DNA from 4 places in the Rhodopseudomonas sp. RCAM05734 genome. Region 4 is predicted to be linked to each of the others. Evidence: predicted binding sites of a transcription regulator. Region 4 holds the regulator's gene; each other region holds the start of a gene.
What was found. The regulator LexA, encoded in region 4, represses DNA repair genes until DNA is damaged. The targets are predictions, from matches to a motif close to TGTTCNNNNTGTGTTCNG.
Positions count from the first base shown of each region.

Region 1: ACUXVA_RS24785 (type IA DNA topoisomerase) is a predicted target of LexA. The motif match lies at 1,702-1,719, and genes of this name have one in related genera.
Region 2: uvrA (excinuclease ABC subunit UvrA) is a predicted target of LexA. The motif match lies at 1,660-1,677, and genes of this name have one in related genera.
Region 3: ACUXVA_RS08625 (helicase-related protein) is a predicted target of LexA. The motif match lies at 1,588-1,605, and genes of this name have one in related genera.

Region 1 covers NZ_CP199742.1:5,223,547-5,226,839, reverse strand. The annotation lists gene ACUXVA_RS24785 (type IA DNA topoisomerase) at 1-1,663, opposite strand, end outside; gene ACUXVA_RS24780 (hypothetical protein) at 2,040-2,531, shown strand; gene ACUXVA_RS24775 (EAL domain-containing protein) at 2,922-3,293, opposite strand, start outside.
Region 2 covers NZ_CP199742.1:4,362,918-4,366,210, reverse strand. The annotation lists gene ACUXVA_RS20635 (single-stranded DNA-binding protein) at 1-312, opposite strand, end outside; gene ACUXVA_RS20630 (outer membrane protein) at 754-1,500, shown strand; gene uvrA (excinuclease ABC subunit UvrA) at 1,763-3,293, shown strand, end outside.
Region 3 covers NZ_CP199742.1:1,797,061-1,800,353, forward strand. The annotation lists gene rpmB (50S ribosomal protein L28) at 1-58, opposite strand, end outside; gene ACUXVA_RS08615 (DUF3108 domain-containing protein) at 430-1,317, shown strand; gene ACUXVA_RS08620 (hypothetical protein) at 1,411-1,545, shown strand; gene ACUXVA_RS08625 (helicase-related protein) at 1,685-3,293, shown strand, end outside.
Region 4 covers NZ_CP199742.1:4,254,191-4,257,483, forward strand. The annotation lists partial or broken gene ACUXVA_RS20080 (ComEC/Rec2 family competence protein) at 1-1,044, shown strand, start outside; gene lexA (transcriptional repressor LexA) at 1,097-1,810, opposite strand; gene ACUXVA_RS20090 (molybdopterin molybdotransferase MoeA) at 1,991-3,199, opposite strand.

The DNA of each region.
Region 1 (3,293 bases), 970 kb from region 4:
GATCGGCCTGTTTGAGAACACCGAACAGCGATAGGCCGGCCTCGGTCGGCACGATGTGCTTTCCCTGGGCAATCAGAAAACCCTGCTTCTTCAGGCCGCCGATGATCTCAGCCCGGGTCGCCGGCGTGCCAATGCCCTTAGCTTCCTTCAGGCGGTCCCGCAGAATCTCATCCTCAACAAAGCGCCAGGCATTTTGCATGGCCTCGATCAGAGTGCCTTCGTTGTAACGCGGTGGCGGTCGGGTCTCCTTGTCCTCAATTTTGGGGTCCTGCAGTTGTGCGGTCTCGCCGTTACGCAGCGGCGGCAGCAATTGCGCCTCATCGCCTTTTTCGTCGGCGGGTTGCCACTCTGGGAAGGCGGCTCGCCAGCCGAGATCGATAGGCTGGCGACCGGCAGCGCGGAATTCGAAGCGGCGCACGTCGAGCGTTGCGGTTGTCTGCCGGTAGCGAAAGTCAGGCATCAGGGCGGCCAGATATGCCCGCGCGATGACATCGAACAGTTTCTTCTCGTCAGACGACAGACGAGGCCAGACCTCCGGCAGTTTTTCGATCGCGTTGACGTTGGGAATGACGGCGTGATGGCTCGCGCCTTCCAGCCCCTTGTCGTAGAAGTTGCCGCTCGCACCCTTGCGGATGACTGGCGGCTCGGGCATGGGGATCGTGCTGAACGATTGGCCCACCCGCAGGCCGGCCACGATCCGCGGCACGTCCGAAATCAAGCTCGCCGGCAAATAGCGCACCTCGGCGCGCGGGTAAGTGATGATCTTCTTGCCCTGGCCATCATAGAGCTCCTGCGCCACCTCAAGCGTCTTGCTGGCGGACCAGCCGAAGCGAGAGCCGCAGAGTTTCTGCAGCGACGGCAAATCGTGCAACTTGGGCGGTCCCTGTCGCTTATCTTCGACACGCACAGCGAGCGCGCCCTCGAAGCCTTCGGCTGCTTTGACGACTTCTTCGGCAATCTCGCGTCGAACGATCCGATCCTGCGGCGCGTGCCGCATCTGAAATCGGCCTCCCTCCACTTTCGCTGTGGCTACAACTTCAAAATAGGCGAGGGGCACGAAGTTCCGGATCTCCAACTCGCGCTTGCACACAATGGCCAAGGTCGGCGTCTTCACCCGGCCGACGCCGATCACTCTCCGCGTGCCACGACCCAGGATGACGGTTGCAGTCCGGGTGAGTGACAAGTTGTAGATTTGGTCGGCCTGCCGGCGCGCGACGGCAGCGGCGTAAAGGCGGGCGTATTCGGCATTTGGCTTTGCCCGGCCGAATGCATCGCGGATGGTCTGCGAGTCCTGCGCAGTAAACAGCACCCGCAGGACTTCGCCGCTATATTTGTAATGCTCAAGAATTTCCTGGCCGATTAGCTGGCCTTCGCGGTCGCAATCAGTGGCGAGCCAAACCCGCTTGGCGGTACGAAGGGCCTCGCGAATGGCTTTGAGCTTGGCGGCTTTGTTGCCGCCCTCTGCTGGGCGAGTGTCGTAAAGGCCTTCCGGCCGCAAAAGGATCGCTGACCACCGCTTCCACTCCGGAACAACATCCTCGGGTTCGAGTAGGTCGAACAGATGGCCTTCGGCCGGAAGGATATCCCCGTAGCGTGAGCCAACGGCGGCACGGACATCTTTTGCCTGGCTGGTTTTCTCGGTGATGACGATCTGCGCAGGCATTGCGGTTTACCAGAAGGAACGGCTCAGTCTCGCGGCAAAAGAACATAACATGAACATCGCGTCGAGGCAAATTTTCGTATTCGTAAAACGTCGGGCGCTCCGACTTTTTTGCGAATGTTGATCGATGGACGCGGTGTGATGCTTTCAGGAAGATCGGCCGCCCTAGCCGATGAAGCCAGCAATTCCGTTTGTTCAGCTTGACGCATTTGTCATGCCAACCACCGACTCCTCCGAACAGGGCGTGGGACTCCACGCCGATTAACGCCGCACGCCGCGCGGATGAACCAGAAACCCTCCCTTCGTGAAGTCCCTCAATTTGTCTCACGGGTGCTGACGGGGAACAGTCCTCGCGCAAGTGGTTTATGGAGACACCGAGATGGTTCAGATGGCCTGTTCGGAGCGCATCGCTTCCATTGCGAGGCGTGCGATTGTCGCCGCCGTTGCTGCATTTGCTAGTGGTGCTGCGTTGGCGCAAAATGACTCATCAAAGCCCGGAACAGCGGTGTCCACGCCCGTGTTTATGGAGTCCTCGCTGGTCGGACCCCTGCGTCAACTGACCGATCCGGGAGGGCTTCGCCCCCGATTGGAGCAAGCAGGACTGCAATTCACGTTTTCCTACTACAGTGACCCTTTTGGAAACCCTGTGGGCGGGGTGCTGCAGGGGGCAGGTTATGACGGCCGCTTCGGCGTCCTGCCAGCACATCGCCAGTTCCGGATGCCTTGGTGTTCGGGATGCGGACGACCATTAAGTTTTAAAAGCCAATCGATCGATGTACGACATGTCGCCGCCGATCATTTCCCCGAATTCGCAATAAGCTGCTGCGAAACGTCCCAGAGCCGAGCGGCCTTGCCAGCGTCGAGCGCATAGGCTGTGAATAAGCATCGAAGTTGGGCTCTGACGCAATTTTGATGACGCATCGTTGCTCGGTAGCTCGATCTAATGAATCAGTTCAAGAACCTGGCTGCCAAGAGCGGTAAACGCAGTGACGCGTGTCACTCGCGCTTCCGTCAGCTGCACCATATCCGAAAACGGAGAGTCATTTCAAAGAGATCGGCCACTGCGGCTTTTCGCCGGCACGAGTCGCCGCCGTTCGCGAAGAGGCGCCTGATCTGGTGCTCAGCGATGCGATAGTGCCGCTGCTTGATGCTTCGGTATGGAAGGGCGATGATCGATCTTCTGCAAGCCCGGCCGATAGGCGCCACCTAGTTGCGGTACACCGTCATCGAAGTTGCGTCAGAGCCTTTATTCCACGCAGATTCACACTTCGGGAAGTCCCTCAATTTGTCTGAATGGGGTTGAAGCGGAACAATCTCTACCAATAAATTTCTTGTAAAGTGTGGACCTCCTATGTGAAATAAACGGCTCTACCAGTTCGGCTTCCATAGGCTTTGCGAAGAGAAACCCCTGCAAGGAGCTGCAGCCCATTTCGAGCAAGGACGAGGCTTGGCCAAAGGTTTCCACGCCCTCTGCGGTAACCTTCATTTTGAGCTGTAGCGCAAGTTTGTTCACCAGCTCGATGATAGCGCGACTGGAGATATCCCTAGACATGGTATCAACAAAACTCTTGTCGATTTTTATGATGTCAACGGGCAGGCTTCGCAAATGTGTAAGCGAAGCATAACCGGTTCC
Region 2 (3,293 bases), 110 kb from region 4:
CAGCACGATCTCGGTGGAGTACTTCTCTACGCCCTGCGGATCGGTCCACTTGCGGGTCTGCAGCGCGCCTTCGATGTAAACCTTGGCGCCCTTCTTGAGATATTGCTCAGCCACCTTGGCGAGGCCCTCGCTGAAGATCACCACGCGATGCCACTCGGTCTTTTCCTTGCGCTCGCCGGTCGCCTTGTCGCGCCAGGTGTCGGAGGTCGCAACGGTGAGGTTCACGACCGGATTGCCGTTCTGCATCCGCCGAACCTCGGGATCCTTGCCGAGATTACCGACCAAAATCACCTTGTTCACGCTTCCCGCCATCGCCGTTCTCCTGCACTCGAAACTCAAATTGCTGATTGGATATCCGCCGGACCGTCAGGCCCCCGCGCGATCGCCATTTTTCCGACCCTATACGGTCCGGGCTTCGTCAGGCCGCCGATCACGACTTATCCACGGGATCATCAGTAGCATGTTCCATTTTTGTTCTCAAGACTGCCGGCGTCCGAGCCCGGACGGCGGCCTCGTCCGCTGCGCTGTGGCCTGCAGCGCACAACCGCTCGGTTGCTGCCGCGGGCGGGCGGTAAATCAATACTTTCGTAAACAGAACAATAATTTACGGTGCTTCGCAGATCGCAGACGACTGTTGCTTTTGGGTGACGGACTTTTTTTGCAACCTCGCGTATATTTACGGCATGGAATCGGCAGCGACAGCGCTGCACCTGGCCGCTTCGGTTGGAAGCGCATGTACTGAGGGGAAATTCGATGAAAAAGTTTTTGCTCGCTTCGGCAGCTCTCGCCACCCTGGGGATGGCCACGTCCGCTTCCGCCGCTGATCTCGCCGCCCGCCCCTACACCAAGGCGCCGCCGATGATGGTCGCGATGTATGACTGGTCGGGCTTCTATATCGGCGCCAACGCCGGTTACGGCACCAGCCGCAAGTGCTGGGACTCGCTCGGCAGCCTCGCTGCACCGACCCTTGCGGTTTCGGAAGGTTGCCATGACGCATCCGGCGCTGTCGCCGGTGGCCAGATCGGCTACCGCTGGCAGTCGAGCGCCTGGGTGTTCGGTCTGGAAGCGCAGGGCGACTGGGCTGACCTCTCCGGCTCCAACGTCAGCACCGCTTTCCCGGCCTTCACCAACCGTTCGAAGATCCAGGCTCTCGGCCTGTTCACCGGTCAGGTCGGCTACGCCTGGAACAACGCCCTGCTCTACGTGAAGGGCGGCGCCGGCGTTGCTTCCGACAAGTACAACTACTTCCTCAACGGCGCGACCGTGAACACCGGCACCGCTTCGGAAACCCGCTGGGGCGGCACGGTTGGCGTGGGCCTCGAATACGGCTTCACCCCGAACTGGTCGGTCGGCGTCGAATACGACCATATCTTCCTCGGTTCGCGCAACGTGACCTTCACCTCGCCGGCGACCACCTCGGATCGCATCGGTCAGGACGTCGATATGGTCACCGCCCGCATCAACTACCGCTGGGGTGGTCCGGTCGTCGCCAAGTACTGAGCTTCGCAGGCCTTCAAGGCCTTCTGATCTGGAAAAGGCCGGCTGAAAAGCCGGCCTTTTTTATGTGGCCCTTCATCACCATCTGCACGACTGCGCGCCCCCCAGGCGGCCGTGCAACAAATCGTTGATGAAGCGCCGGCGGCACTGGAAATCCGCCATCGTTCTTCCTATGTTCTGAAATCAATCAATTGGCGTTCGATCCCGGTCCGCCGGCGATGCGCGCCCGAATGCGGCGCGTCTCGCGCGTCTGGGAATGTCTGTCATGGATGAAGTCATCAAGGCGAAGCGCCAGACCGGTGCCAACCTGCGCTCGATCACCATTCGCGGCGCCCGCGAGCACAATCTCAAGAACGTCGACCTGGAGATCCCGCGCGACAAGCTGGTGGTATTCACCGGCCTGTCGGGCTCCGGCAAGTCGTCGCTCGCCTTCGACACCATCTATGCCGAGGGCCAGCGCCGCTACGTCGAATCGCTGTCGGCCTATGCCCGCCAGTTCCTGGAGATGATGCAGAAGCCGGACGTCGACCAGATCGACGGCCTGTCGCCGGCCATCTCCATCGAGCAGAAGACCACCTCGAAGAACCCGCGCTCCACGGTCGGCACCGTCACCGAGATCTACGACTACATGCGCCTGCTGTGGGCCCGCGTCGGCGTGCCCTACTCGCCGGCCACCGGCCTGCCGATCGAAAGCCAGACCGTCTCCATGATGGTCGATCGCGTGCTGGCGCTGCCGGAAGGCACGCGCCTCTATCTGCTGGCGCCGGTGGTGCGCGGCCGCAAGGGCGAATACCGCAAGGAGATGGCGGAATACCTCAAGAAGGGCTTCCAGCGCGTCAAGATCGACGGCGCCTTCCACGAACTCGCCGAAGCGCCGGTGCTCGACAAAAAATTCCCGCACGACATCGACGTGGTGGTCGACCGCATCGTTGTGCGGCCGGACATCGGCCAGCGCCTGGCCGAAAGTTTTGAGACCGCGCTAAAACTCGCCGAAGGCCTCGCGGTCATCGAATACGCCGACGTTCCCGCGGCGCCGGCCGCGCCCCCCGCGGCTGAGAAGAAAGCCGACAAGAAGGTTGCAAAAATCCACGACAAGACCGGCGCCGAACGCATCCTGTTCTCGGAAAAATTCGCCTGCCCGGTGTCCGGCTTCACCATTCCGGAAGTCGAGCCGCGGCTGTTCTCGTTCAACAATCCCTATGGCGCCTGCCCGAAATGCGGCGGCCTCGGCATCGAGCAGACCATCGACGCCGAACTGGTGATCCCCGACAAGGAACTGACCTTGCGAAAAGGCGCAATCGCGCCTTGGGCCAAGTCGTCGTCGCCCTATTACATCCAGACGCTCACCGCGCTCGGCAAATTCTACAAGTTCACCCTGGATACCAAGTGGAAGGACCTGCCGAAGAAGACGCAGAACGCCCTCCTCCATGGCTCCGGCGATGACGAGATAAAATTCTCCTACGAGGACGGCGTGCGCGCCTACGACACCAAGAAGCCGTTCGAGGGCGTGGTCACCAATATCGACCGCCGCTTCCGCGAGACCGAGAGCGAGTGGGCGCGCGAGGAGCTCGGCAAGTATTTTTCCGACGTGCCCTGCGATGCCTGCCTCGGCTATCGCCTGAAGCCGGAAGCGCTGTCGGTCAAGATCGGCGGCAAGCATATCGGCGAGGTCTCCGAGATGTCGGTACGATCAGCCGGCGAATGGTTCAAGACCGTGCCGACCATGCTGAACACCCAGCAGAACGAGATCGCCGTCCGCATCCTCAAGGAGATCCGCGAGCGGCTGTCGTTCCTGC
Region 3 (3,293 bases), 2.5 Mb from region 4:
GGCTCACCTTGTGGCCCACCTGGGGACCCTTGAGTGTCAGTTCACAGCGCCGCGACATCGCGAAAATCCTCTGTCATCCCCGCCACGGCCCAAAGCCAGGCAGGGGTTCAAAATCACGTCCATTTCAGGAGCCGCGGACGTATAGGACGCGCGCGGCGATGCGTCAAGACGAAGCCTTGCGCAAAGTCGCAAGCGGGCCCTGCGGCGCGCCCAGTATAGCGCGGTTTTGCGTGCCGCTTCAATCATATAAACGACGTATTCGGCCATGAAATAGAACCCTTGAGCGGGTCCGGCGGCGGCCGCTTGGTCGGCGCCGGATTCGTGCTTAGATCTGCCAGAAGAGATCGGCAATGGCGCAGCCGGCCGGGCCGGGACGGTCCCGCAGGCGTCGCCGCTGCCCCCAACCCGCAGGGATCACCCGCCGCCGTGATGCGCTTTGCCACCGATCGACCGCGATTCCGCAGCGCCCCGGCCTGGCGCCGCCGTGGCCTGCTGGCCGTGGGGTTGTTTGCGGGGTTGTTCGCGCTGGCGACGATCGGGGCGGTCCGGCCGGCGGCGGCGCAGGGCAAGCTCGATGCGCATTATGAAGCCAGTCTGGCCGGGATTCCGGTCGGCAAGGGCGCCTGGACCATCGAGATCGCCGACGACCAGTATAATGCCGCGGCCTCCGGCGGCACCTCCGGCCTGCTGAAAGCCTTTGCCGGCGGCTCCGGCACCGGCGCCGCCACCGGCCGCATCGTCGCCGGTGCCCTGGTGCCGTCGAACTATACCGCCACCACCACCGCGTCGAAGAAGTCCGAGACCATCCGCATGGCGCTGCAGGGCGGCGGGGTGAAGGAGTTTTCCATCGAGCCGGAGCCGCCGGCGGATCCCGAGCGTATCCCGGTCACCGAGGCGCATCGCCGCGGCGTGATCGATCCGATGACCGGCTCGCTGCTGCGGGTGGCCGGCAGCGGGGATGTGCTGTCGGCGGATGCCTGCCGCACCAGCACGTCGATCTTCGACGGCCGCATGCGCTACGACCTCAAGCTCGACTACAAGCGCATGGACACCGTCAAGGCCGAGAAAGGCTATCACGGCCCGGTGGTGGTCTGCGCGGTCTACTTTTCGCCGCTGGCCGGCTACATCCCGGACCGCGCCGCCATCAAATATCTCGCCGCCCAGCGCAACATCGAAGTCTGGCTGGCGCCGATCGCCGGCACGCGGGTGCTGGTGCCGTTCCGCATGACGGTGCCGACGCCTTTGGGCACCGCGATGCTCGAGGCGGTCGATTTCGTCACTACGGCGGTGCCGCCGCGGCTGGCCAAAACCCAGTAAACGCTTGCCGCAACTTCGCCGCCGGTTTGCCGCAACGCCGTCGCGACGAATGTCGCCGCCGCAGGCAGCAGGCCAAGGGGCATGACAGGCCGCATGACTCGTCTTGACTCCTGGCGCAATCGTGCGCCGCGCCGGTTAACCCGCGCGCTCGAAATCGTTCTCTTGTTGGCCGTGATGAATCTTGATCTAGTGATCGAACTTGCAGATGAACGCGAGATATTGCGGTGAACCCCGGCGGAGAGGAGGCGAGTCACCGATTCGGGCGCGATTCGTTCCGGACTCGTTCCAAAGCTTAAAAACATCCGTGCCGATGCGTCGCATTGGGACATACACCTGATCGCCCGCGACGCAGAAACCCTTGATCAACATGGCTTCCTTCCATTTCTCGGCTTCCAGCGGCCACGACCGCGCGCCCGGCGCCGGCGTCACTGCCGTGCTCGGCCCGACCAACACCGGCAAGACCCATCTGGCGATCGAGCGCATGCTGGCGCATTCCTCGGGCATCATCGGGCTGCCGCTGCGGCTCCTAGCGCGCGAGGTCTACAACAAGATCGTCGCCCGCGTCGGTCCGGACGCCGTGGCGCTGATCACCGGCGAGGAAAAGATCAAGCCGCCGAAGCCGCGCTACTGGGTCTCGACGGTGGAAGCGATGCCGCGCGATCTCGACGTGTCATTTTTGGCCGTCGATGAAATCCAGATCGCCGCCGATCTCGAACGCGGCCATGTCTTCACCGATCGTATTCTCAATCGCCGTGGCCGCGACGAAACGCTGCTGCTCGGCGCCGCCACCATGCGCCCGATCATCGAGCGGCTGCTGCCGGGCGCCAGCATCGTCACAAGGCCGCGGCTCAGCCAACTGGAATTCGCCGGCGATCGCAAGATCACCAGGCTGCCGCGCCGCTCGGCCATCGTCGCGTTCTCCGCCGATGAAGTCTACGCCATCGCCGAACTGATCAAGCGCCAGCACGGCGGCGCTGCGGTGGTGCTGGGCTCGCTGTCGCCGCGCACCCGCAATTCGCAGGTCGAGATGTTCCAGTCCGGCGATGTCGACTATCTCGTCGCCACCGATGCCGTCGGCATGGGCCTCAACCTCGACGTCGAGCATGTCGCCTTCGCCAGTGATCGCAAGTTCGACGGCTATCAGTTCCGTCGTCTCAATCCGTCGGAGTTTGCGCAGATCGCCGGCCGCGCCGGCCGCGCCACCCGCAACGGCACCTTCGGCAGCACCGGCCGTTGCCCGCCGTTCGAGCCCGAACTGGTCAACGCGTTGCAGAACCACACCTTCGACAGCGTGAAGGTGCTGCAATGGCGCAACGCCAAGCTCGATTTCTCGTCGATTGCCGCACTCCAGGTGTCGCTGGCGCTGACGCCGAACCATGACGCGCTGACCCGCGCGCCGATCGCCGAGGACCTGCGCGTGCTCGATCACCTCGCCCGCGATGCCGATATCCGCGAGATGGCGGTCGGCGCGGCAGCGGTCGAACGGTTGTGGGATGCCTGCCAGATCCCCGACTACAGGCGCACCGCGCCGGCGGTGCACGCCGAACTTGTGACCACTTTGTATGGCTTCCTGATGCGGCGGGGGCGCATTCCAGATGCCTGGTTCGGCACCCAGATCGCGCAAAACGACCGCACCGACGGCGATATCGACACTTTGTCGGGCCGAATCGCACAGATCCGAACCTGGACCTTCGTGGCGAATCGCCCGGATTGGCTGTCAGATCCCGACCATTGGCAGGGAATTTCGCGCGAACTTGAAAATAAACTGTCAGATGCACTGCATGAACGGCTCACGGAGCGTTTCGTTGACCGTCGTACCAGTGTATTGATGCGCCGCTTACGGGAAAACACGATGTTGAATACTGAAATTGGCAAGACCGGCGAAGTGATCGTAGAGGGCCATGTAATTGGCCGTCTCGACGGGTTTACGTTCGCGCCCGATGCGGCCGAAGCCGGCTCCGATGCCAAGGCATTGC
Region 4 (3,293 bases):
TCGGACTGGTGGCCCTGGTGCAGGTCGGCATGCCCATGCTGTTCGCGACGGCGGAGCATTCGCGCACCGCGCGCGCGGCGCTGTGGGGCGGCCGCGAGATCGTCATGCTGGCGCTGGCCTCGCTGGTCGCCGGGCTCGCGACCACGCCCTATGCGGCGTTTCACTTTCACCGCATCACGCCTTACGGCGTCGTCGCAAACCTGCTGGCGATGCCAGTGGTCTCTGCGCTGGTGATGCCGGCGGGGCTGTTAGGACTTGCGGCCGCGCCGTTCGGGCTCGACAGCGTGTTCTGGCGGCTGATGGATGTCGGCATCCAGTGGATGATCGTGGTGACGCAATGGGTCGCGGCATTGCCCGGTGCCATCGGCCGCGTGCCGGCGTTCGGGACCGGGCCATTGCTCGCGGCAACCATCGGCATCGTGCTGCTCGGACTGCTGCGCACGCCGCTGCGCTGGATCGGCGCGGGCTTTGTCGCGGCGTCGATGGTATGGGCCGCGATGGTGACGCAGCCGGATGTGTTGATATCAGGCGACGGCCACAGCGTCGCGGTGCGCGGCAAGGACGGGCGGCTGCATGTGATGCGCAGCGCCAGAGATCTCGTTTCTGCTCAAGGAATGGCTGGCGGCGGATGCGGATTCGCGATTGCCGAACGATCCGACGCTGGGCAACGGCATCGCCTGCGATGGCGCCGGCTGCGTGGCGACGTTGGCCGACGGCGCGTTGGTCGCGCTGGCGCTGCAGCCGGATGCCTTTGTCGATGATTGCCTGCGCGCGACGCTCATTGTCACAACAAGACAGCCGCCGGGGGATTGCGGAGCGACGGTGATCGATCGTGATAGTCTGCAGAAAACCGGTGCGACGGCGTTGCGGCAAACCAGCGGCGGTTTTGTGATCGATGCGATCAGGCCGAAAGGGCGGGACCGGCCATGGGCACCAGCCGCAGCGGACACGCTCGAGGTTGCCAGCGGCGCGATCTTGCCGGGGCGGCAGCGCGCGCCCGATGCGACGCCGGCCGAGACCGACGTGCAGGCTGATGAACCGTGAGCGAACGGCTCTGCGTCACGAACAACGGCGCAGCAAGTCGCTGCGCGTTCACTCAGTACTTGCGGTACAGTCCGACCAGCCGGCCCTGGATGCGCACCCGGTTGGGCGGCAGGATGCGGACCTCGTAGGCGGCGTTGGCGGGCTCCAGCGCGATCGAGGCGCCGCGGCGGCGGAAGCGCTTCAGGGTGGCTTCCTCCTCGTCGATCAGGGCGACCACGATGTCGCCGGTCTCTGCGGCGTCCTTGCGCTGGATCAGCGCCATGTCGCCATCGAGAATGCCGGCCTCGACCATGGAGTCGCCGCGCACTTCCAGCGCGTAGTGTTCGCCGGAGCCGAGCATGTCGGTCGGCACGCTGATGTTGTGGCTGCGGGTCTGCAGCGCCTCGATGGGCGTGCCCGCGGCGATGCGGCCCATCACCGGCACCAGCACCGAACGCGCGCCGTCATCCTCGGCATTGCCAGAGGACGGTCGCACCTTGCCGAGGGTGCCCTCGATGACGCTGGGCGTGAAGCCGCGGCGACCGTTGCCAGCAACGCTGCTGCTGCCGCCGAGTTCGGGCAGCTTCAACACCTCGATGGCGCGGGCCCGGTTGGGCAGGCGGCGGATGAAGCCGCGCTCTTCCAGCGCGGTGATGAGTCGGTGGATGCCGGACTTGGAGCGCAAATCGAGCGCGTCCTTCATCTCGTCGAAGGAGGGCGGCACGCCGGCTTCCTTCAGGCGCTGATCGATGAATCGCAGAAGTTCGTACTGTTTGCGGGTCAGCATCTCGATCGATCCTCAATAGGACGGCGTTGACCACCGTCGCGTTTCCGGCCTTGCGCTGATCAGCCGATCGAAGTTGAGCGGTCGCGGCGCCGGAAGGTCAGAAACAAATCATGAACGAACACTATCTGTTCCATATGTGTTCCGCAACGATTAATTTCCCGTCAACGCAATCGGACCGCCTTAAAGCGGCAAACGCAGCACGCTGCAGGGCGTGCCGGCGGGCGCGGCGGGGGCGTGGGGGGCGCGAACCACCAGGCCGTGGGCGGCGGACAGATTGCCGAGCAGCGAGGAATCCTGGCGGGTCACGGGCGTCGCCACCAGCGCGCCGTCCTCGCGCACCGCCAGCACGGCGCGCAGATAGTCCTCGCGCAGGTCGTTGGCGCCGACGTCGCAGCCGAGCAGCGCCGGCTCGCGTTCGAGATGGATGTCGCGGCGGCCCGACAGCGTGCGGATCAGCGGCACCATGAACAGCAGCGCGCAGACATAGGACGACACCGGATTGCCGGGCAGGCCGATCACCCGCATCGGCCCGATCCTTCCATGCATCATCGGCTTGCCCGGGCGCATCGCGATCTTCCAGAACGCCATGGTGACGCCTTCGGCGGTGAGCGCCTGCTGCACCAGGTCGTGGTCGCCGACCGAGGCACCGCCGGTGGTGATCAGGATGTCGGCGTCGCTGTCGCGGGCGCGGCGAATGCCGGCCACGGTGGCATCCAGCGTATCGGCGGCGATGCCGAGATCGGTCACCTCGGCGCCCTCGTTGCGGGCTAGCGCGCGCAGCGCGTAGCCGTTGGAATAGACGATCTGGCCGGGGCCGAGCGGCTGGCCGGGCATCACCAGCTCGTCGCCGGTGGCCAGCAAGGCGACCTTCGGGCGGCGGTGCACCGGAAGCTCGGGATGATTCATGCTGGCGGCCAGCGACAGGTCGCGGTCGGTGAGGCGGGCGCCGGCGCGCAGCAGCACGTCGCCGGTGGTGAAGTCGACGCCGGCCGGGCGGATGTGGCGGCCAGCGCGGGCGGCCTCGTGGATGAATACGGTGGTGCCCTCTCGCGCCGTGTCTTCCTGGATCACCACGGCATCGGCGCCTGCGGGGATCACGCCGCCGGTGAAGATGCGGACCGCCTCATGGGCTCCCAATGTCCTCTCGAACGGCCGGCCGGCGGCGACTTCGCCGATCACGGTGAGCGCCGCATGCTGCGTGGCGTCTTCGGCGCGCACCGCATAGCCGTCCATCGCCGACATCGGCTGCGGCGGCTGGGTGCGCAGCGATGCGACGTCGCAGGCCAGCACGCGGTGGAAACAGTCGTCGAGCGCGACCATCTGCCGGGACAGCGGTTCGGCATCGGCGAGCACCGCGGCCAGCGCGTCGGCAACCGGCATCAAGGCCATCGGCAAAGTCTCCATCACCAGCGCTGGCCGGCCGGGGAGGCCGCGACCGCACCCGGGCTTCATAACCGAGCGCTGGTGCGGACGCAAAACCGCG